DNA from 4 places in the Shewanella glacialimarina genome. Region 1 is predicted to be linked to each of the others. Evidence: predicted binding sites of a transcription regulator. Region 1 holds the regulator's gene; each other region holds the start of a gene.
What was found. The regulator sigma-54, encoded in region 1, starts transcription at its own class of promoters, with help from an activator protein. The targets are predictions, from matches to a motif close to GTTGGCACGNNNNTNGNNT.

Region 1 (5,455 bases):
AGTGGGGCATCCATGTTTCAAATAGGTTTTCTATTTGCCAAATGAATTTATTTACCAGCGGTTGCTGGCCAAGAAATTCCTGCACGGGTTCATCTAATCCAGTAAAGGGACGTAATTCTATTTCCCAATGTGGGTTAGGTAAAAAGCGTACATCAAACATAAAATCGGCTTCGGCGGGCATACCATATTTAAAACCAAATGACTCAAAATTGATCACTAACTCTTTATCAACACTGCCCATTAAAATTTCACGTACTTGATCACTAAGTTGATAAATATTTAACTTAGATGTGTCGATAAAATGGTCTACGTATTCAGAAATAGGCGCCAGTAGCTTACCTTCAAATTGAATCGCATCCTGTAGGGACATATTCTTTTTCGATAATGGATGTAGTCTGCGGGTTTCACTGTAACGTTTTAGTAGGGCTTCATCACTTGCCTGTAAAAAAAAGCTTATGACTTCAGTATCCTTAGATAACCACGCAAGCTGCTGCTGTAATACTTTACCTTGCTCTTCTATATTTCTAACATCAACACTTATGGCCACCAGTTCATTGGTGTTTCTAAGCTGCTCTAATAGTCGTCCAATTAAGGGCAGTGGTAAGTTATCAACGCAATAGTAACCCAGGTCTTCTAGTACCCTAAGTGCGACAGATTTACCTGAGCCCGAACGACCGGATACAATGACTAATTTCATGCTGTGATAACCTGATAGAGTTCAGTTGAGTTACTTGCTTTTCGTAACTGCTTAAGAATCTGTTTATCCGATAACTTTTCAGCCATTGAGGATAGGGTACTGAGATGTTGCTGGCACTGGTCTGCTGGCACCAGTAATGCAAATAAGAGATCCACTGGTTGTTTGTCGATAGCATCAAATGAAATCGCTTCTTCGCACTTTATAAAAACCGCGATAGGGCGAACGATGGACGTTAAACGACCATGCGGGATTGCAATGCCAGAGCCTATTCCTGTGCTACCCATTTTTTCTCTAGCCACTAGGCTTTCAAAAATCTCTTGTGAAGATAGGGATGGGTACTGGGCTGCAGCTAAATCGCTGATAAGCTCCAGTACCTTTTTCTTACTGCCCGGTGTGGCACAGGAGGTGCATTCCGGCTGCAGGATGGTACTAAGTTCCATCATTAATGCTTAGTTAATTTCTCTTTGTGTTTAATGACCTGACGATCGAGTTTATCAATCAGGGCGTCTATAGCGTGATACATGTCGGCATGTTCAGATGTCGCAAATACTTCAGCTCCATTTAAGCTGACTTTTGCTTCAGCTATCTGTTGTTGCTTTTCGACATTTAATACTACGTGGACATTATTGATCTGATCGAAATGTCGTTCAAGTTTTGTAAACTTACTTGTGACATATTCTCTTAGTGATTCAGTAATTTCAATATGATGACCCGTCAAGGTGATTTGCATATTTTTCCTCCAATTGCCTAGGTAGATTATAAACTCTTACGTTGGTTTGAGGGAGGGATCATCATCGCTTCGCGGTATTTCGCGATGGTGCGACGTGCAACATTGATCCCTTGTTCTGCCAGAAGGTCTGCCATTTTACTGTCGCTTAATGGCTTTCTCTGGTTTTCAGCTGCCACCAGCTTTTTAATAAAGGCTCTAATTGCTGTAGATGAACACTCTCCGCCATCATCAGTACTTACATGGCTAGAGAAAAAATACTTAAGTTCGAATAGTCCGCGCGGTGTATGCATATACTTTTGCGTGGTGACACGCGAAATAGTAGATTCATGCATTTCGACAGCTTCAGCTATGTCATTCAACACCATAGGCTTCATTGCTTCTGCACCATACTCAAAAAAACCTTGCTGAAATTGCACAATACAATTGGATACTTTAAGCAGGGTGTCGCTACGGCTTTCTAAGCTTTTTATAAACCATTTGGCTTCTTGTAAGTGACCTCGAATAAATTGAGTATCTGTTGAACTCTTACTACTTTTTGCCATGGCGGCATATTGTTGATTAATCCCTATTTTAGGCATGTTATCAGGGTTCAATTCAACTACCCAACGGCCATTCTTTTTCGTCACTGACACGTCTGGGATAACATATTCATCATCCGGTGGGGTGATCATCGTGCCAGGACGTGGATTTAAAGATTGAATTAATTCAATGGCTTCGCGCAGCTCATCTTCTTTTAGCTTAGTTTTACGCATTAAGGTGCGAAAATCACGTCCTGCTATCAAATCTAAATAATCTTTGATTAATATTCTGGCATTATCAATATGTGGCGTATCTGGTGCAAACTGAACAAGTTGAATCAACAAGCATTCACTTAAACTACGCGAAGCAACCCCGAGAGGATCGAAATGTTGTATGCGTTTTAGTACCGCTTCTACTTCGTCTAATTCGACAGAATCATCGCCCATAGCTTCTAAAATATCTTCAGTACTTTGGGTGAGATAACCTGTGTCATCAATGGCATCAATAATGGCTGTGGCAATAGCTAGGTCTGTTTCAGAAAAAGGGGTTAGATTTTTTTGCCATTCTAAATGCTCGTATAATCCTTCGGATGTTTCACCTTGGAAGGGCATGTCATCATTTGGCATGCTGCCTGAACCCGAACCAGGACTTGCCATTGGTGAGGCGCTGTACACTTCATCCCAGGTAGTATCCATTGGCAAGTCTTCAGACATTTGCTCTTTAGTCATTGACTCTGCGGTGTCGACATTTGAAGTGTCTTTTTCGACTACAGGTGCACTGATTTCATTGAAGTCAGTTTCTGATAGGTCTTTTGAGTTGTCATTTTTGTTGCTAAGTGCTGAAAATTCATCTTCCATTTCAAGCAAAGGATTGGAATCTAATACTTGTTGAATTTCTTGCTGTAACTCCAAAGATGATAACTGCAGCAAACGTATAGCTTGTTGCAGCTGTGGGGTCATAGTGAGGTGCTGACCCATTTTAAGTTGGAGTGAAGCTTTCATTACTGCTGATCCCTAGAAGAATTCGGCTTTCTACACTGATTAAAGTGAGTGATAGTCGCAATTTTTTAACAAATGGTTTTACTTTACCTACAAACGATCTATTAGCTTAGTTGCCAGAAACACTATGCCAAGCAAGTGCTTCAGATCCTATTTAGATTAACTATAGCTTGAATTGTTCGCCTAAGTATACTGCTCGAACTTGCTGATTGTTGAGTACTTCAGTTGGAGTGCCTTCGGCAATCAAATTTCCCTGACTAACGATATATGCCCGCTCACACACATCAAGTGTTTCACGGACGTTATGATCAGTAATTAATACGCCTAGGCCACGGTGTTTGAGTTGAAGAATGATTTTCTTAATATCAATCACTGAAATAGGGTCAACACCCGCAAAGGGCTCATCTAACAATATAAATTTAGGATTGGCTGCTAAAGCGCGTGCAATTTCTACCCGTCGTCTTTCGCCTCCAGATAGTGACATGCCTAGGCTATCGCGAATATGGGTAATATGGAATTCTTCTAAAAGATGTTCAAGTTCCTGAATTCGCTCATCCGAAGTCATCGATTTTCGGGTTTGCAACACGGCCATAATATTATCGTGCACACTGAGCTTTCTAAAAATACTGGCTTCTTGCGGTAAATAGCCAATACCTTTTCGCGCACGTAAATGCATTGGGTCAGCAGTTAAGTCATCGTCATCAATTAAAATGCGGCCATGATCACTTTTGACTAAGCCAACAACCATATAAAACGTGGTCGTCTTACCTGCGCCATTGGGACCAAGTAGTCCGACAATCTGGCCTGTTTTTACAGTTAGACTGACACTTTTAACCACTTGACGACTTTTATAGCTTTTAGCTAAATTCTCAGCTGTTAAGGTAATTTGGGTCATTGGTTACCTTGCTTTTTTAACGGAATTTCAGGTAATTTTTGTACTGGTGAATTATCATTTTGGAAGTTTTCCGGTTGAATAATGGTAATAACACGATCTTCACCTTTACCGGTACTTTCAGCGATAAGTTCCTGAGCATTAATATTGTAACGGATCACATTACCTGTCACTTTACTGCCAGCTTGATCTAGCTTAGCGTTACCGGTTAATAACAGTCCAGTTGTTGCTAAGTCATAACGAATTTCATTGGCACTGGCTGTACCTATGCGACCATCATCAAGTTCTTGTGAAAACGTAGCAGGGTTACCGGTCGCAATGAGCGTTTTAGTCTGGCCGTTTTCAGCTGAAAATGCCCGCAGTTCATCGGCTTCGATATTGATCGAGCCTTGGGTAATCTTTACTGGTCCGTTAAAAATAATTTGATTATTTTTAACATCAGCTCGTTGACTTACAGCAGCAATTTTAAGCTCTTGCTTCAAATCGCCTTCTTTGGCTACGGCGTTGCCTGCTAATATACTAATAGCTAAAGTGCAAATAACACTGCTTTTACCGAGCAATGTTGTTAAAAAATTAATGTGGTTCATATGTCCCTTCTACCTGACTGAGTAAGGTAATTTGTTCTGCATTGAGATCGGCAAATAGCCCTAAGCCTTGAATAATAAAACCATTACCTTTAATGGTAACTGACTCTTCAGAACGGCCTATCATAGTGTTTAAATTAAAGGTGACTTGCTGAGTCTCAAGTGATTGTAATGGCTCTTTAATATCAATAGCATCGATAACTACATCGTTATGTAAACTGACTTCATTTGAATGTTGATCTAAGGTCGCATTTTTAGCTGTTATTTGCCACTGCGCTTTACCATTTTCAGGGTAAATAAGTAATACAGGCTCTGTAAATAAAGTGGTATTTGAGCGGGTAAAATGTTCCATATGCTCGGCACTGACTTTGCTGTCAACAAACCCCAACTTATTAAATTCTGTCGTGCGAAGATTGTCGGCCACAAAATCAGGTCGCTCAATTCTAGGATCTTTGATTAACGCCATTTGATTACGTTTGACTTGTACTTGCCAATACAATACCAAGGCTAAGCCAAAAAATGCACAAATAGCCAATGTGGTTCGATTCATATGCTCATACCATGTGCACTTTCAAATTTATTTTGGCTTAGTAGTAACAAATCAGTGAGTTCTCTCAAAGCACCATTGCCACCTTTAATGGTAGTTATCATATGGCAATGTTGTTTCACGTAAGGATGTCCATCGGCAACGCTAACAGCAAGTCCTACTACTTTCATAACAGGTAAATCTACCATGTCATCGCCAATATAAGCTACCTGTTCAGCAGTGACGTTATATTTTCTGATTAATTCCTCGTAGGGAGTAAATTTATCATCTATACCTTGATAAATATCTTTGATACCTAAAGCCGTCATGCGATTTTCGACAATTTTAGATTTTCGTCCGGTAATAACCGCAACATTAATGCCACTGGTTAATATTGACCGAACGCCATATCCGTCTCGAGTATGGAAAGCTTTTGACTCTTCACCGCTATTATTAAGGTAAATACGGCCGTCAGAAAAAACACCGTCAACGTCGCAAATAAGCAGTTT
Region 2 (5,455 bases), 1.2 Mb from region 1:
TTAACTGCCAAAGCTGATTCTGCTGGCATCATGATTTCACCAACGACATTGGAATTGGCTGCAGGCGCTTCTGCAACCTTCACAGTGACCGTTGATTCCTCTTACAGTACTTATGGTGAGTGGATATTTGGTAACATCATGCTAACTAGCAATGATGGCAAGCAAGATGCACACTTACCTTTAGCTGTATTGGCTAGAGCAACAAGTGACTCATCTTTAATCAACACCTTTACTACTGATGCTGATATTACCACTGCTGACGAATTTGAAGTGAAGGCCGTTGTCAATAACACTATGTTTAAAAGCACTTCAGCTATTACTGTTACCGCTACAGCTCCTAAAGGTACCAAGCTAACAAGCAAAGATGATGTTATGGTCAACATAGCAGATGCGACTCAGAATGGTATGAGTGTTAATGAAGAAACAGGTGTAATTACCTGGGTTGGTACTATGAAACAACCTAAGATGGTTTCAGCTAAAGGTACTGGTTCTTATCCTAACATTACCGCTTTAGGTTTATCATTCACCCCAGTATGTGCTGATGGCTGTGATGAAGCTAACTTTGTATTTACCGTTCCAGCTTATAAGTACAATGGTCAAACTTACACTCAGATAACTATGTCAGACAATGGTATTGTTATCCCTGGTAGCAGCACTACTGCTGGTACTTATGCGAATAAAGAATTACCAGACTCTGGTAACCCTAACAACATCGTTGCACCTTTCTGGTCTGATTTCGATTTAAGCGATGGATCTGTAGGTGATACTGGCGGCGGAGCAATGTCTATCGGTGTCGTAACTAGTGGCACTTCTCAATGGGTTGTTGTTGAGTGGAACGACGCACAGTTATATGGTGACACTTCAGGTGATCAATATAGCTTCAGCGTATGGTTTAAAGCAGGTGATACTGAAGAAGTGACATTTAATTACTTCAACGTACCTACTATTCCTGCTGCATTAACAATCGGCGCGGAAAACATTGGTGGCGCGATAGGCACAACTTACCACTTCAATGGTACTGGTGGAACTGTTGCTGCAAATGATTATGTAGAAATTTCTGCTGCTGCCGCTGGCAGTGTCGAGTTAGCTTATAAGGTAAAAACTACTGAGTTTAATCTTGGTCAAGCAGATATGCTTGACGTTGTTGAAGATAGTTCAGCATCAATGAATGTGCTTATAAATGATACTAAAGCAGATCAAAAAGTCGCTCGCGTTCAAGTGTCTGGCGATGGCATGACAGCAAAAGCACAAAGTGTAATGGATATCTCAGCATCAGGCGGTTTATCTAATGCTGCTATTACTGTTAATCCTACAAATGGTACAGCTGTTGTAACCTCAACGGGTGAGATAACTTATACACCTAAGAATGATTTCTTTGGAACAGATACACTGACTTATACTGCTGAAGATAATGCGGGTAATAAGATCACTCCAACTAAAGTAATGTTCAACGTTAGTAATGTTAACGATGCGCCAACAGTTGCACCATCTGCTGTTGACCGCCTTGTAAGACAAACTGTTACAGTTAACTCAAATGCTGCTGATATAGATAGCTCAGAGTTAACATATAGCTGGACTCAAACAGGAGGTCCTTCTCTTGCATTTGACCCAACTAAGGCGAACATTAGTTTTGCGCCTTCTGAAGTGGGAACATATTCATTCAGTGTTGTTGCTAGTGATGGTGCATTACAAAGTAATACTGGAGAAGTAACTGTTCAATCTTTACCAAGAGATGATGATGGTGGTTCTTTAGGTTGGTTAACAACGTTATTACTACCTTTAGCGGCGTTCCGTCGTCGTAAGCACTAATCAACAAAGTTAGCGTGTAAAAACAAAAAACCAGTTGCTCCGGCAACTGGTTTTTTTATTAGTTAAGCATAACTCGATTTATTCATCTTAATCTGAAACACCTGTATGAGATGTCTCATCAAACGGTTCAATTTCAGCAAACCTGTTAAACCAGAAACTTGACCCAACCATTTTAAACTGACGAGTCAGCCACTGTGCTGCAGTTTGTTGTAACAGCAACAAAATGCGTTTTGATTCAGGAAATTAATAGCCCGCTATTTGATCTGCTTAGTAAAGCTTCTAAAGTTAGTATTGAAGGTAAAATATGGACAGTAGAGATCTCAGTTAAACAACTTTTACGGCTCTCAACCCTTTTCTAAAAATTAGATTAATAATCTTTGAGTACAGTAATAGCAGAGATAAAATTAAAGGAAGGTACGTACTTGCATCAAGTATCACTAAATAAGCATAAAAAAAGCCCCGTTCAATTAAGAACAGGGCTTTAAATAATGGTACCCGAGGACGGACTTGAACCGTCACTTCTTTCGAAATCGGATTTTGAATCCGACGTGTCTACCGATTTCACCACTCGGGCAGTGCTCTTTAAGCTACATTTAGCTTTGCAAAGAAATCTAAAACACCTAAATATCTTTGCAAAATTTAACAACCAAGAGTTTATTAGAGCAAAACTTTTCTAAGCAATAATACAAAAATCGATAATCACTTCACTTAATGAGTATCAATTAAGTGAACAGAATTATACCCATGCTTATGACAATGGCAAGTCCTTTGGGTAGACTTTACTAACAAAACTAAACAATTGCCTAAATTCTCAGCGCATCCTCAAAATAAACTGTAGAAAACACCGCTAATTTAAGAAGTTCGCTGCATGAGCAGAGTCTAATTCGTACAGGCTAGAGCAAATAAACACAATAAAGATCACATTTACACACTGGTATATCTAATAATAGGATCTAACATTGATCAAGATCAGCTTTGTAATCTTATTTCAGCATTATGATAACTAGGACTTCACAAATAAAAGGATAGCTATCATGGCATTTTGGTTAGATTTAATGTTTGGAAACCCAATTGGATTAATGTCTATGATTGTCATTTTTAGTACTTTGGGAATTGTATCTTACTTAATGTGGATGTTTATTGTGAAGTCTGCACCAGGCAATGATGAATAACATCATTGCTATAATATTATATCTGTTCGTTATTCTTAGTCATTTACGATAATTATAAATTCTGATCCATTTTAGGGGCTAATTCAGCCCCACTTTCTTATTACGCAAATTTCTATAAAAACAGAGTTTCTGATACCCTTGTCTCTAAATATGAAGGCTATTAAGCTGCATGTTTACGGGGTTGAACTAGGCCACTGATAAAGTGAGGTCTGGTCTTCAATAAATAAGTCAACTCTTCTTGTGTAGGCTCTCCCGCAGGTAAACGAAGAACGTCACGGTTTAAATAAATTCGAGCAGACATTGAAATTTTATACTCTGCTGTAGGACCTTGAATCGCATAATGGCGCTCGTTACCCAGCTCTTCCAGAATATTGGTATGCAATAAACTTTTAACTGCCAACTCATTTTGGGGCAATGCTAGTATGGTGGCACCTTGTAAAAAGAATTCTCTTAATAATGCCCTTTCGGCAGGATCCAGTAATTTCACTTTAGCTTCAATTGTTTCAACAGTTCGCTTTTGGCGTAAATGTTGAATAGACTCATCGGCAACAAAGCTCACCAATTGACTTAGAAAGTATGCCGCCCCCACGATCAAAGCTAAACCAATAAGATAATTATACTGTGCCACAATTTCAGCAAGGGCTAACTGAGACAACAGCTCTTTCGGGGCAAATAATAACCCCAAGCATAACACTACCAACCATAACATCGCACTCATGAAAGTACGCTTTGCATTACTCAAGCTAATTGCTTTAATCATCGCTTTTTTCATCACAGCCTCAGTGTCAGAAATTTGAACATCTAATGCTTAAAAGCAAGTTTAATGCCACCTTTAGCCAATAAATTAATAAACATCAATATAATTGGGATAGTGTTGCACTTGAAAAATCAATAGAAAAGTACTGAATTAAATATAGCTATAATGTAAATTTTGAACTAACTTGTTATATAAGCACTTAGATTAATTAAATAATTAAATAAATACCATGCTGAAATTTTCCAATCAATTATTCACTAGCCCTATCGGTCGAAAGCTTATGCTATCGATTGTGCTTTTTAGTTCGCTTATCACCCTTCTTACGACTATCTATCAGTTATTTAACGATTACAACAGTGATGTAAACCGTATAGATAGAGCATTTTCTAGTATCGAAAAAGTAAACTTAGAAGTATTAGCTGCCAGTATTTGGGTAATAGATGAGCGCTTAATTAGTACTCAGCTAGACGGTTTAAGCCAATTACCTGACATTACCTATATCTCAATAAAAGATGATAGCGGTCAAGAGTGGCAGGCGGGTAAGTATCAGCAGAAATCGACGATTGAGAAACAATTTGATCTTATTTACACCAATTCAAATCAGATAAAGGTAGGCACTTTACTCGTCCAAGCTGACTTGAACATTATTTACGATAGACTTTATGATAAAGCCATTCTTATATTACTATCAAATGCGATAAAAACCTTTTTAGTTGCAGGGTTTATTTTATTTTTAGTTTGGTTAAACATTACCCAACACCTACTAAAACTCAGTCAATATTGCGAGCAAATAAGCCTGGATAAACCTTTTAATCCTTTAGTTTTTGACCATAAAAGTAAACGCGACGAATTTGCTATGGTGGCAAAAGCGATTAATAGTATGCAACAGCAAGTACGGGCATCATTTGCCGATGTACAAGAATCGAAAGCCGCATTGCAAAGTGCACTAGAAGATCGAGAACGATTACTTAAACTTGAGCGAAGCTATAAAGATGAACTGGCTCGTCAAGTAAAAGAACAAACCAAAGAACTAGAGCAGTCATTACTAATATTAAAACGTGCTCAGCAAGTGCTTGTCGAACAGGAAAAAATGGCGGCATTAGGAGGGCTAGTTTCCGGATTGGCACATGAGATAAATACCCCTATTGGTATATGTTTAACTGCGGCAAGCTCTCAACTCTCTCATGTAGAAGATTTAATTAAGCTCATCCATAGCGAGCATGCCACCTTAGAGGAGATAAACCGTATTCTTGAAGAGTACCAGCAAAGTTGCGAACTAATAGTTAATAATATTACTCGAGCCAGCACATTAATCCAAAAATTCAAAACGGTAGCAGCAGAGCAACGTTATGAGAAAAATACTCAGTTTAATTTGAAAAAACAGCTAGAAGACATTATAGACTCAACTCAAATCATGTTTTCACCACAACATGTTGATATAACTATAAATATAGATGAAAGGTTAGAAATCGTTAGTAACATTAACTTACTCAACCAAATTATTAGTAATATTATTTCTAACGCTTATACACACGCATTTAAAGGCGTCGAACACAGCCAAATTACGATAAATGTGGCAATAGAGTATGACAAAGTGAATATTGAAATTCAAAACAATGGCTTGAGTATTCCTGCGGATGTAGCCGAACGCATGTTTGAGCCATTCTTTACTACTGCCAGAAACAGAGGAGGGATAGGTTTGGGGTTAGCCGCAGCA
Region 3 (5,455 bases), 2.1 Mb from region 1:
TTTGATCGAGTTAAGCAAAGTTTGAATAAAGCGATTCAGTTCTGTGTGATTTATGTTGTCAGCGTATCGCTCATTTTATTCTTACTTCGTCATCACATTGTGAGTGGTTTTGATATGAAAGGCGATGCTGCAGAGCTGATATTGTTCTTTTGTCAGTATATTGCGGTATTTTTCATTTTTTCGGGAATATTGTTTGTCGCCAATGCCTCTTTCAATAATTTGGGCAAAGCTAAATATTCAACCTTTTTCAATGTGGGCAAAGCCACCATAGGTACAATTCCATTTGTTTACTTTGGTGCGCAGTGGGGCGAGGTTTACGGCGTATTAATTGGCCAGATTATCGGTTCAATTATTTTTGGTCTTGCGGGTGTGATAGTGGCCTACCGATTAGTCGATAAATTATCACATACAGATGCTGCTGAATTGTCTGCGCAGGTCTTTACTAAGTCAGACGATTTACCTTTAAACACTACGACTGTTTCTTCACCATTGTCATCAGCATCTGCCCAAATGGCTCAGTTAGATGACGAACCCTTGTGTAAGCAGTTAGGTGAAGCAGGTGGTAAACCTAAACCTACTTCAGCCTCAACAAGTGCTCATAAGCTTGATGTAAAGTAATTCAATACCCTGCGGTTAATCCACATGTTGGGTATTGAATTAAATGATTATCAGTGCTTTCAGTCGTAATAAGTCACTGTAAGTAAATTATATTAGGATAAGTACTGTGATAAATCCGTGCCAGGCTCAATAGGCACTTCTTGCTGTTCACCCTGGAATAAATAGCCTGGCTTGTTACCCACTAATGTCAGCTTACTATCAGCGAGCTTAAGTGCAGTACCTTCTTGAATAGCAATAATGGGGGTGAGCGGATCCACTTGAGTAAACTCATACAAACGCTGGGCACGAGTTTCACCATTATGGCCCGGTGCTTGATAATTACTGTAATGTGGATTTATTTGAAATGGCACTAGGCCGATAGCGGTAAATGAAGGCGGCTCAATAATTGGCATATCGTTGGTGGTACGAATTGACAAGCCAGCAATGTTAGAGCCAGCGCTCCAGCCCACATAAGGCTTACCTTCACTGACCTGCTGTTTAATCAGGTGAACTAAATCATAACGATATAATTCATTGAGTAATTGGAAAGTATTACCGCCACCAATAAAAATACCATCGGCATCATTTATGGCTTGTTTTGGATCGCCGTATTCATCAATGCTACTAATATTGATGGGTAAATCAGCTAAGCCTTGGCGGACTTTTTCCAAATATTCACTGTAGCTCATACCAATACCAGCGTAAGGAATAAACAGCCATTTTTGTCCTGCTACACACAATGGTTTTATAAGCTCAACAGCATGCTGTAAATACGGGGTGTCACCCACTCTAGAAGCGCTCAATAATAAAGCATTAACTGACATAAAATATCCTTTTTTTCTTCAATAACCACAGTCGATTGTAGCCATATTAACAAAGTTAATCGCAGCAAGATAATAGAGATAACTTTCCGGTTTTTGTGTAGCGATATTTAAGTTTCAATTAAGTATCTGTACCTAAAATCTGCGCGTAATAATGTATCTTGGTTGATTAAATCATATTTAATCTTCAATACCTTGAAAATCATTTTACCGGACATATTATGTCTGTAGAATGTATTGATATCGGCAATCTTGCCAACACAGGAGCTAAAATGAAGCGTATCTTTTTGTTAATTGCGACCAACATGGCAATTTTGCTAGTGGCCTCAATTGTAATGTCTATTCTAGGAGTTAACACTTCTACGATGAGTGGATTATTAGTGTTTGCTGCCATTTTTGGTTTTGGTGGCGCCTTTATCAGTTTAGCCATTTCAAAATGGATGGCAAAGAAAACCATGGGTTGTGAAGTGATCACCAATCCACGTGATAATACTGAGCGCTGGTTAGTTGAAACCGTTGCTCGTCAAGCTGAGCAAGCAGGTATAAAAATGCCTGAAGTGGCAATTTACCAATCACCTGAAATGAATGCTTTTGCCACAGGTCCAAGTAAAAATAATTCATTAGTCGCGGTAAGCTCTGGTTTACTTTATGGCATGACACAGGATGAAATTGAAGGCGTACTTGCTCATGAAGTTAGTCACGTTGCTAACGGTGATATGGTAACCCTGACCTTAATCCAAGGTGTAGTAAATACCTTTGTTATTTTCGCGGCGCGTGTTGTTGCTGGCATTATTAATAATGTTGTCTCTAGCAATAGCGAAGAGGGTGAAGGCTTAGGTATGTTTGCCTATATGGCTGTGGTGTTTGTATTAGATATGTTGTTTGGTATCTTAGCTTCAATCATAGTCGCTTACTTCTCTCGTATACGTGAGTTTAGAGCGGATGAAGGTGCTGCACGTTTAGCGGGTAAGAATAAGATGATAGCTGCGCTTGAACGTTTAAAAATGGGTCCAGAAGCGGGTGCAATGCCAGCTCAAATGTCAGCGTTAGGTATTAGCGGTAAGCGTTCTATGGCTGAGTTTATGATGAGCCATCCGCCACTAGAAAAACGCATTGCGGCTTTAAAGAACAGCTAATATTGCCGGTAAAATAAACACCACTAAACTGGAGCCTTGTGCTCCAGTTTTTGTTTTATAGCTTGTATTATGGATGTATTGATATAACGCACGTTTCAAGTTCAGCCTCAATGCTAAAGTCTTGTTATAGCATGATAGTTGCTTAAGTACAGTAGTTCGACTAAATTGGATTTAAGCCAAAAAATCATCTACATAAAGTCTCAATCATGAATAATCATCTTTATTCAATACCATTGTGGCTAACGTGGATAAAAAGAGGTTGATATGAAAAATATTTTCTTATGTTCTCTATTCGCTGTTTGTTTTGCAGTGCTCACTTTTTCAATTGGCGCGTCTGCCGCAGAGGAAAACTTAGCTGATTTTCATGCCGGCATGAATGGATGTGAAAGCTGTCATGCTGATGAAGAGCCTTCTGCTGACGGTGGATATGAATTTGAACAATGTCAAAGTTGCCATGGTTCATTAGCTGAAATGGATGATAACCATAAACCGCATGATGGTATGCTAATGTGTGCAGATTGCCATGCTGTACATGAGGTTAATGTCGGCGAACAACCAGCTTGTGAAGCGTGCCACGATGATGGCCGTGTCGCTAAATAGAGTGTAGCGACGTCCAATAAAGTGTTGATGGCTCATTTACATCAACACTTTTAACAGCCATCAAATCAAATCATCCTCAGTGTTATCCACTTCAAATAACAAGCAAAAAAACCGGAATACCTCTAAAGAGGTATTTAAATCGCTTTGTTTTCAATTAGATGCGCAAACTTGGTGCGTATTGTTGCACTTTTGTTGCGCAAATTCGCATTGGTTTTCTCACTAAATTAATAAAACACCTTTAATTTCAATTCAATATAAATCTGGCACGCTAGTTGCGATGTGAAATGTAATTATTGTAGCGAGAAGATAGGTGTTGGAATGACGGATATTCAATCAAGTTGTGCATATTGTGGTGTCGGCTGTGGATTAACCATAAGACAACATCCAACAAAAACACTTGGTGAAACCGGCTTAGCGTTGACGTTACAAGGCGACAGAGCTCATCCCGCTAACTTTGGCCACTTGTGTGCTAAAGGTGAGCGTTTATTAGCAAGCCTAACTCAGCCCAATACGCTGCGCTACCCTAAATTGCGCTCAGGTAAACCACTTGAGTGGGATGTTGCAACGCAATTAATTGCAGATACCTTTCAGCAAACCATTGATCAATTTGGCCCTGATTCAGTGGCCTTGTATTTATCTGGTCAGTTGCTTACCGAAGACTACTATGTTGCCAACAAGTTTGCTAAAGGCTTCTTGAAAACCGCAAATATCGATACTAACTCACGCCTGTGTATGTCGTCAGCTGTGAGTGCAATGCAGCGAGCATTTGGTGAAGATGTGGTGCCTGGGTGTTATCAAGATTTTGAGCATGCACAAGTTATTGTATTAATTGGCGCGAATACTGCCTGGACCCATCCTGTTTTATTCCAACGTATTTTAGCGGCCAAAAAAGTCAATGGCTATAAATTGGTAGTTATCGACCCGTTATCAACCGCAACGGCTAAGCAAGCTGATTTACATTTAGCGATAAACCCAGGGGCAGATTTAGAGTTATTTGTTGGCTTGCTGGGCTTTATTGCAGATAACAGCACACTGAATCAAAGCTATATTAATGCTCACACAGAAGGTGTTGTTGAAGCCATTACCCACGCACAACAGTTCAGTGCAAATCTGCAAACACTTGCCGACTCTGTTGGGGTGACGTATTCGGACTTAGTACAGTTTTACCAACTTTTTAGTCAGCATGAGCAAGTGGTTACGGCCACCTGCCAAGGTGTTAATCAGTCAGTGAATGGCACTGATATCACTAATGCGATTATTAATTGTCATCTTGCGCTAGGTCAAATAGGCCAGGTTGGAGCAGGATTCTTTTCGCTGACCGGACAGCCTAATGCAATGGGTGGCCGAGAAGTAGGCGGTTTGGCTACTCAATTAGCCTGTCATATGGGATTTGCTGATAATGAGCGGGCGTTACTGGCAGACTTTTGGCAATGCGGAACAGTGGCTAAACAAAAAGGCTTAGCGGCTGTTGATATGTTTGATGCGTTAGCCGATGGTAAGATAAAAGCCATATGGATTATGGGCACTAATCCTGTGGTATCGCTACCTAATAGCGCCAAAATTGCCAAAGCACTAGCCGATTGTCCGTTTGTGGTGGTGTCTGAAGTGAGTCCTGATTCTGACACCGCTAAGCTAGCGGATATATTGTTACCCGCGCAAGGATGGTCCGAAAAGTGTGGCACAGTAACCAATAGTGAACGCACTATTACACGCCAGCGTGGTTTTATTACCGCCAAAGGTCAGGCAAAACCTGATTGGTGGGCGGTGAGCCAAGTGGCGATTAAAATGGGCTTTAACGGCTTTGATTTCGAACATAATGCCAGTGTATTTAGCGAATTTGCATTACTCAGTGCCAAAGTGAAACAAGCTTTTCCAGATAAACACTTTAATCTTGGCGGACTCGCTGGATTAACGAAAACTCAATATGATGATTTAGTGCCAACACAGTGGCCAGTTGCAACCATTGAGCAAATAGGCCAACAACATCAACGTGTTTTTTCCAATGGCCAGTTTGCAACTGTCAGCGGTAAAGCACAGTTTATGACGCCTGCGAACGTATCAGCTCACTTAGCCAAAGGTCAATCAGTAACTGGTGTTGCAAATAGTCGCCCAAACTTACCCGCTTTGTTGCTCAATAGTGGCCGCAGTCGAGATCAGTGGCACACCATGACCCGTACAGGCCATATTGCTAGCCTACGCGCCAGCGTGCCAGAACCTGTGATCCATTTACATCCCAAACAACTGGGTTTATTTAATCTAGTGGAAGGTGGGTTAGCCCGTATTCAAGCTGAACAAAAAACA
Region 4 (5,455 bases), 1.8 Mb from region 1:
GCTAACCCCTGAAGGCCGAGTTATTTTGGCTGAGGGGCAACGTTTATTGCAACATTTGGCCAATATTGAGCATCTTGCTAGCCGTTTTAGTGAAGGCTGGGAGCCCAAACTTGAACTGGTGATCGACGGCGCGCTGCCGATGGAACCAATCATGACGGCGCTCAAACGTATGGCTGAACATAAAGTACCGACTAAAATTCAACTAAATATGGAATTTTTAGGCGGTGTGCAGCATAGGTTTGAGCGAGAGGGCGCCGATTTAATGTTAGTAAAAGACTATTTGACAGGGCCAAACTATCATCCTAAAGCCTTACCCACTATTACCAGTCTACTTGTTGCTAGTTGCCATCACCCCTTAGTTAAGCTAAGTCAGATAAGTTTAACTGAGCTACAACAGCATGTGGAATTGACCATTGAAGATTCGTCCCCACAGCGTTTAGTGCGTGATGAAATGCAATTTGGTGGCGATAAGGTGTTTTATCTATCAGGGTTTATCATGAAAAAAAATGCTTTACTGAAAGGCCTTGGCTTTGGTTGGATGCCAGCATTTTTGATCCATGAAGAGTTAAATTCAGGCGAATTAAAATCGGTCGATTTTGTTGGCGGTAATACATTCAGCTTTACGCCTCAATTAGTGTCAACCTTAGAAAGACCATTAGGGCGAGCTGGGCAACTATTTACCGAGTTGATTTTAGATGAGTTTACTCGTTTTGAATTGCACACTTCCAAAGAGATTAATACCACAGGGCTTGGATAATATTGTCTATAAACGATTAATGTGCCAACAGAGATTTGATAGAGTCGGTCATTACTTTTATGCTAAATTCATTGAGAATGAGATTAACTAACAGTCCAAGGAGTGACAAATGACCAAGCGATGCCACGAAGTAGATTATGAAATTATCGGCTCAAGTATGCAATTAGTCGAGGTGGAGCTCGATCCACATGAAACCGTGATAGCAGAAGCGGGCGCGATGAATTACATGGAACAAGATATCACTTTTGAGGCTAAAATGGGCGACGGCTCTGAACCTGAGTCTGGATTTTTCGGTAAGTTACTTGGCGCTGGTAAGCGGGCGTTTTCCGGTGAAAGTATTTTCATGACTCACTTTACTAATGATGGGCACAGTAAGCGGAAAGTGGCTTTTGCAGCTCCTTATCCAGGTAGTGTTTTAGCGGTCGATTTATCTCAGCATAATGGTGAGCTTATCTGTCAAAAAGACAGTTTTTTAGCTGCAGCACTGGGCACAAACGTTACCATGAAATTTAATCGTCGTTTAGGAGCAGGTTTTTTAGGCGGGGAAGGATTCATATTACAAAGTTTGAAAGGAGACGGTATGGTATTCATTCATGCAGGTGGCACCTTAATTAGAAAAGAGCTGCATGGAGAGTCATTGAGGGTTGATACTGGATGTATAGTCGCGTTCTCTCCTGGAATTGATTACGACATTCAACGAGCTGGTTCGCTTAAGTCTATGGTATTTGGCGGTGAAGGGTTGTTTTTAGCTACCCTACAGGGCCACGGAACCGTTTGGCTACAATCGTTACCATTCTCTCGTATGGCTGATCGTATTATTGCCCATGCACCTACTAAAGGTGGTACATCAAAAGGTGAAGATTAATAATCTATTATTTAATCAATTTTATACTGTTTAAAAATATCAATTATCCAAGATTATACGTAAATTCAAGTAAGAATGCTTACTCATTATAAGGTAAGCATTTTGATTTTTATAAAGGTAAAAATTTTATTAGTAATAATCTGAGTCTATTTACTCTTCAAGTCCTACTACAAAGTGATAATATGTATTCAAATTCAGATTCTTTGACTGGTTGAACACTTAATCTTGCACCTTTTGCCACTAACACCATATCCGCTAGTTTCATGTCAGCTTTAAGTTGTTTCAGGCTTATCTGATTAATAAACTTCTCAATAAATGATATTTCAACCTCAACCCAGCGAGGTTTCAAAGGATCAGATTTAGGATCGAAATACGGTGATGAGCTATTAAAAGCACTTAGATCAGGCTGTGAAGAGTGGCTTACTTGAACGAGTCCTACAATTGCGGGCTCTTTGCAGCTTGAATGATAAAAGAGCACTAAATCATTGACGCTAACTTGATCTCGTAGGAAATTCCTGGCTTGATAATTTCTAATTCCTTGCCAAGCTGATTTTTGTCCACTGCACCTTCGTAAGTCATCTATACTGAAGTCATCAGGTTCAGACTTCATTAACCAATATTTCATTTATCACACCAAGTAGTCATTTTGTACTATTATCAGAACAAGAATATATATAAATAAGACTTTGATGGTAGCTTTTTGATACCACTATCCACAAGGTTTTCCATATGATTTTTATCTAAAGAGTAACGTTATGGAGATGGAGTGATGTTAATGTTATCTAATAGCATAAAAAACCAGCATTTATGCTTATTTTTCTCGCTCTTTATGTCTAGTGCTGTTGTATCAGAAACTCTTGAACTATCAACGCTAGATTGGCCACCGTTTAGTGGTGCTGAGTTGACTGAAAAAGGTATTGCTACTCGTATAGTTAAACATGCTATTGCTTATGACAACCATCAATTAAAAGTCACAGTTGTTCCTTGGGTTCGTGCTATTAGAATGGCAAAAACTGGGGCTAAAATAGGCTATTTCCCTGAATACATTAATGTAACAAATGATTTTATTTTTTCTCAGTCTTTAGGTGCAAGTCCGATAGGTTTATTGGAGCTTAAAAGTAACCCGATTGTTTGGGATACAGTCACTGATTTAAATAAATATGTATTAGGCGTGGTAAAAGGGTATGTAAACACAGACGAGATAGACACTATGATTGCTAGTGGTGAGCAAAAATATGAAGAGGCCATGAATGAAAAGCAGAATATATTAAAATTAGCAGCTGGTCGTATTGACACAATTGTAATCGATTTTAATGTTTATCAATATTTAAAAAGTGATCCTAAAATTGAAAAAATATCACATCTACTGCAAATCAATAATAAAGTCCTTGATTCTAAGAGCTTGCATGTTGCGTTAGCAAATAATGAAGAGGGCGAAAGGTGGCTTAAAATAATTAACGATGGCTTATCAAAATTTGAGCCTCAAATAATGATGGATGCTTATTTACAAGAATCTCTTAAGCATCCCTAATATTAATATTGTTCGTTTGGTACCACAGTTTGGCCGATAGGGGTTAGACTTAATAATGCCAGTTTAAGGTGTTGAATGCCAAATGGAATACCAATAATAGTCACAAAACATGCTAGCGCATGAGCTAAATGACCTATCGCTAACCAAATCCCAAAAAACACAAACCAAACAACATTACCGATTAATCCTATGGTACCTGTTCCTAAATCTTCAACACCCGTTAAGTGTTTTCGATTAACACTTTGTTGTCCGAATGGCCAAAATGCCATTTCACCAATGACGAAACAAGCCCGTCCAAAGGGAATACCAATAATACTAATAAAACATAGTAGCCCTGCAAGCCACCAGGCTAGACCCATTATAAATCCACCTAAAATAAACCATGCAATATTAAAAATTAGTCTAAAAATAGCCATATCCTTTTCCTTTTATAACTGAAATATGTGATTAATATTGATAACTAAGCAGGGAATGTGCCAAGGTTTAAAGTATTGATCTAAATAGTTAAATTGATTTTTATTTTGATGAAGTAAAGTAAAAATTGAGATTTAGACTAAAAATGAGCGATTTTAACCAACTTTAGTTACAATGACCCTAATTAGTTTTAATGGTGTTATAAATGCTAAGTCATAGCCCAACAGATACAATAAATTTTGCAGGAAGACAAGTTTTCGTCAAGCGTGATGATAAATTACACCCTAATTTTAGTGGTAATAAAGCCAGAAAATTTTATCACTTCCTTATCAATGACTTTCCTAAAGTGACACGAATAGTGGGATCGGGTTCGGCTCAAGCAAATTCATTATATTCGCTATCGGTATTGGCAAAAATGAAAGGCTGGCAGCTAGATTATTATGTAAGCCATATTAGTGCTTATATACAGTCACAATTACAAACCTACCCAGTTATTGTGTCTAATTTTACTCAAGCCCATCATAACGGTGCCAATATTATTCAAGTTGATTGGGGTCAAGCTAAACTCAGTGGCTGTAAACATTTGGATGATGTCATAAACATACTTAAGCCTGAATACCTAAATCGATACTCTGAGCAACAAATACTGTTTATTCCTGAGGGGGGCAGATGTGAATATGCTAAAACTGGCATCTACCAGCTTGGTTGTGAAATTATAGATTGGGCTAAAGGACAAAATATATCCGCTCTTTCAGTATATCTTCCATCTGGTACAGGTACGACAGCAGTTTTTCTGCAACAGTATTTTATAAAAAAATGCCAAAAGGAAATAATTGATATTAAGGTGTTAACTTGCAGCACTGTTGGCGGTGATACATATTTAGCAAATCAATTTTGTGAATTAAACCCAGATAAAACCCAGCATCCCACTATTATTAATGATGGCAATAAGTATCACTTTGGTAAGTTGTATTTGCCCTTATTTGAGTTGTGGAACGATGTGCTAGAAACAAGTGGAATAGAGTTTGATTTATTATACGACCCTATTGGCTTGAGCGTGTTGAAGCGCTACATAGAAGCGAATCAATGCCCAGATAGGCAAGTTTTATATATTCATCAAGGCGGTTTGTTAGGGAATGCAACTATGCTACCCAGATATAAACGTAAGCTTGCTAATACATAACTGATTGCTATATGCAGTATGCAGAGGGTATTAATATTGAATATATATTTTATGGCATAACAGACTATCTACCACTGTATTGCAACATAATAATATCGTTTTACAGATATATAAAAGTTATTTTCTTTAACAGAAATTATTGATAAGAGTTTTTGAGTGTGTGGTAAAGCGGATTTATCAGTTTGCCCTGTTGTTAATAAACGCCCGGTAAATGAGAGGAGAATACCGTTAGCCAGGTTTATTAAATAACAGAGCAAATGATTTACGCCTAAGCGTAGGGGATGTACTTATTACTTATTCGAACTAATCAGCCATTTCATAAAGTTTACGGCTTCAATACGTTTTGAAAAAGTTGTTTTGTTTTTACCTTGTGAATCAGTAAAAGCAATTGAGTTTTTGTTTGATGAAATAGAATTAACAGGAAAGTTAACTGTAATTTCGTGTCCGTTAAATTGGTATGACATTATCATACTCCTTATAATTTTTGTTCACCCTTAGGTGATGTAAGTTTTAACAATATAATTCCCTTAATATTTTTCGTGTTTCGAAAGATTTAAGTTACTAGATTAAGTTACCTTATCAATCTTACACTAATCAAGTCTTTATGTGAGAAATATGTAAAAAATCTTAATTATTAATTAAAGGTTGTTTTACAATTAACTCAATTATTTAATGTGTAGATAATACATCAAATGCTTGACAGTG

Region 2: FJ709_RS02640 (superinfection exclusion B family protein) is a predicted target of sigma-54. The motif match lies at 3,794-3,812, and genes of this name have one in related genera.
Region 3: FJ709_RS06710 (nitrate reductase) is a predicted target of sigma-54. The motif match lies at 3,414-3,432, and genes of this name have one in related genera.
Region 4: FJ709_RS09290 (YccF domain-containing protein) is a predicted target of sigma-54. The motif match lies at 3,616-3,634, and genes of this name have one in related genera.

What each region holds. Positions count from the first base shown of each region.
Region 1 is NZ_CP041216.1:3,922,009-3,927,463, reverse strand. It holds gene rapZ (RNase adapter RapZ) at 1-697, opposite strand, end outside; gene ptsN (PTS IIA-like nitrogen regulatory protein PtsN) at 694-1,137, opposite strand; gene hpf (ribosome hibernation promoting factor) at 1,140-1,427, opposite strand; gene FJ709_RS17140 (RNA polymerase factor sigma-54) at 1,454-2,947, opposite strand; gene lptB (LPS export ABC transporter ATP-binding protein) at 3,108-3,839, opposite strand; gene lptA (lipopolysaccharide transport periplasmic protein LptA) at 3,836-4,423, opposite strand; gene lptC (LPS export ABC transporter periplasmic protein LptC) at 4,410-4,970, opposite strand; gene kdsC (3-deoxy-manno-octulosonate-8-phosphatase KdsC) at 4,967-5,455, opposite strand, start outside.
Region 2 is NZ_CP041216.1:652,106-657,560, reverse strand. It holds gene FJ709_RS02655 (S8 family serine peptidase) at 1-1,809, shown strand, start outside; tRNA gene FJ709_RS02650 (tRNA-Leu) at 2,299-2,383, opposite strand; gene FJ709_RS02645 (DUF3149 domain-containing protein) at 2,844-2,981, shown strand; gene FJ709_RS02640 (superinfection exclusion B family protein) at 3,142-3,753, opposite strand; gene FJ709_RS02635 (sensor histidine kinase) at 3,968-5,455, shown strand, end outside.
Region 3 is NZ_CP041216.1:1,550,706-1,556,160, forward strand. It holds gene FJ709_RS06690 (MATE family efflux transporter) at 1-618, shown strand, start outside; gene pepE (dipeptidase PepE) at 711-1,421, opposite strand; gene htpX (protease HtpX) at 1,691-2,554, shown strand; gene FJ709_RS06705 (cytochrome c3 family protein) at 2,819-3,154, shown strand; gene FJ709_RS06710 (nitrate reductase) at 3,473-5,455, shown strand, end outside.
Region 4 is NZ_CP041216.1:2,136,965-2,142,419, forward strand. It holds gene FJ709_RS09270 (LysR family transcriptional regulator) at 1-757, shown strand, start outside; gene FJ709_RS09275 (TIGR00266 family protein) at 867-1,622, shown strand; gene FJ709_RS09280 (EVE domain-containing protein) at 1,780-2,247, opposite strand; gene FJ709_RS09285 (substrate-binding periplasmic protein) at 2,398-3,153, shown strand; gene FJ709_RS09290 (YccF domain-containing protein) at 3,156-3,569, opposite strand; gene FJ709_RS09295 (1-aminocyclopropane-1-carboxylate deaminase/D-cysteine desulfhydrase) at 3,773-4,750, shown strand; gene FJ709_RS09300 (hypothetical protein) at 5,041-5,214, opposite strand.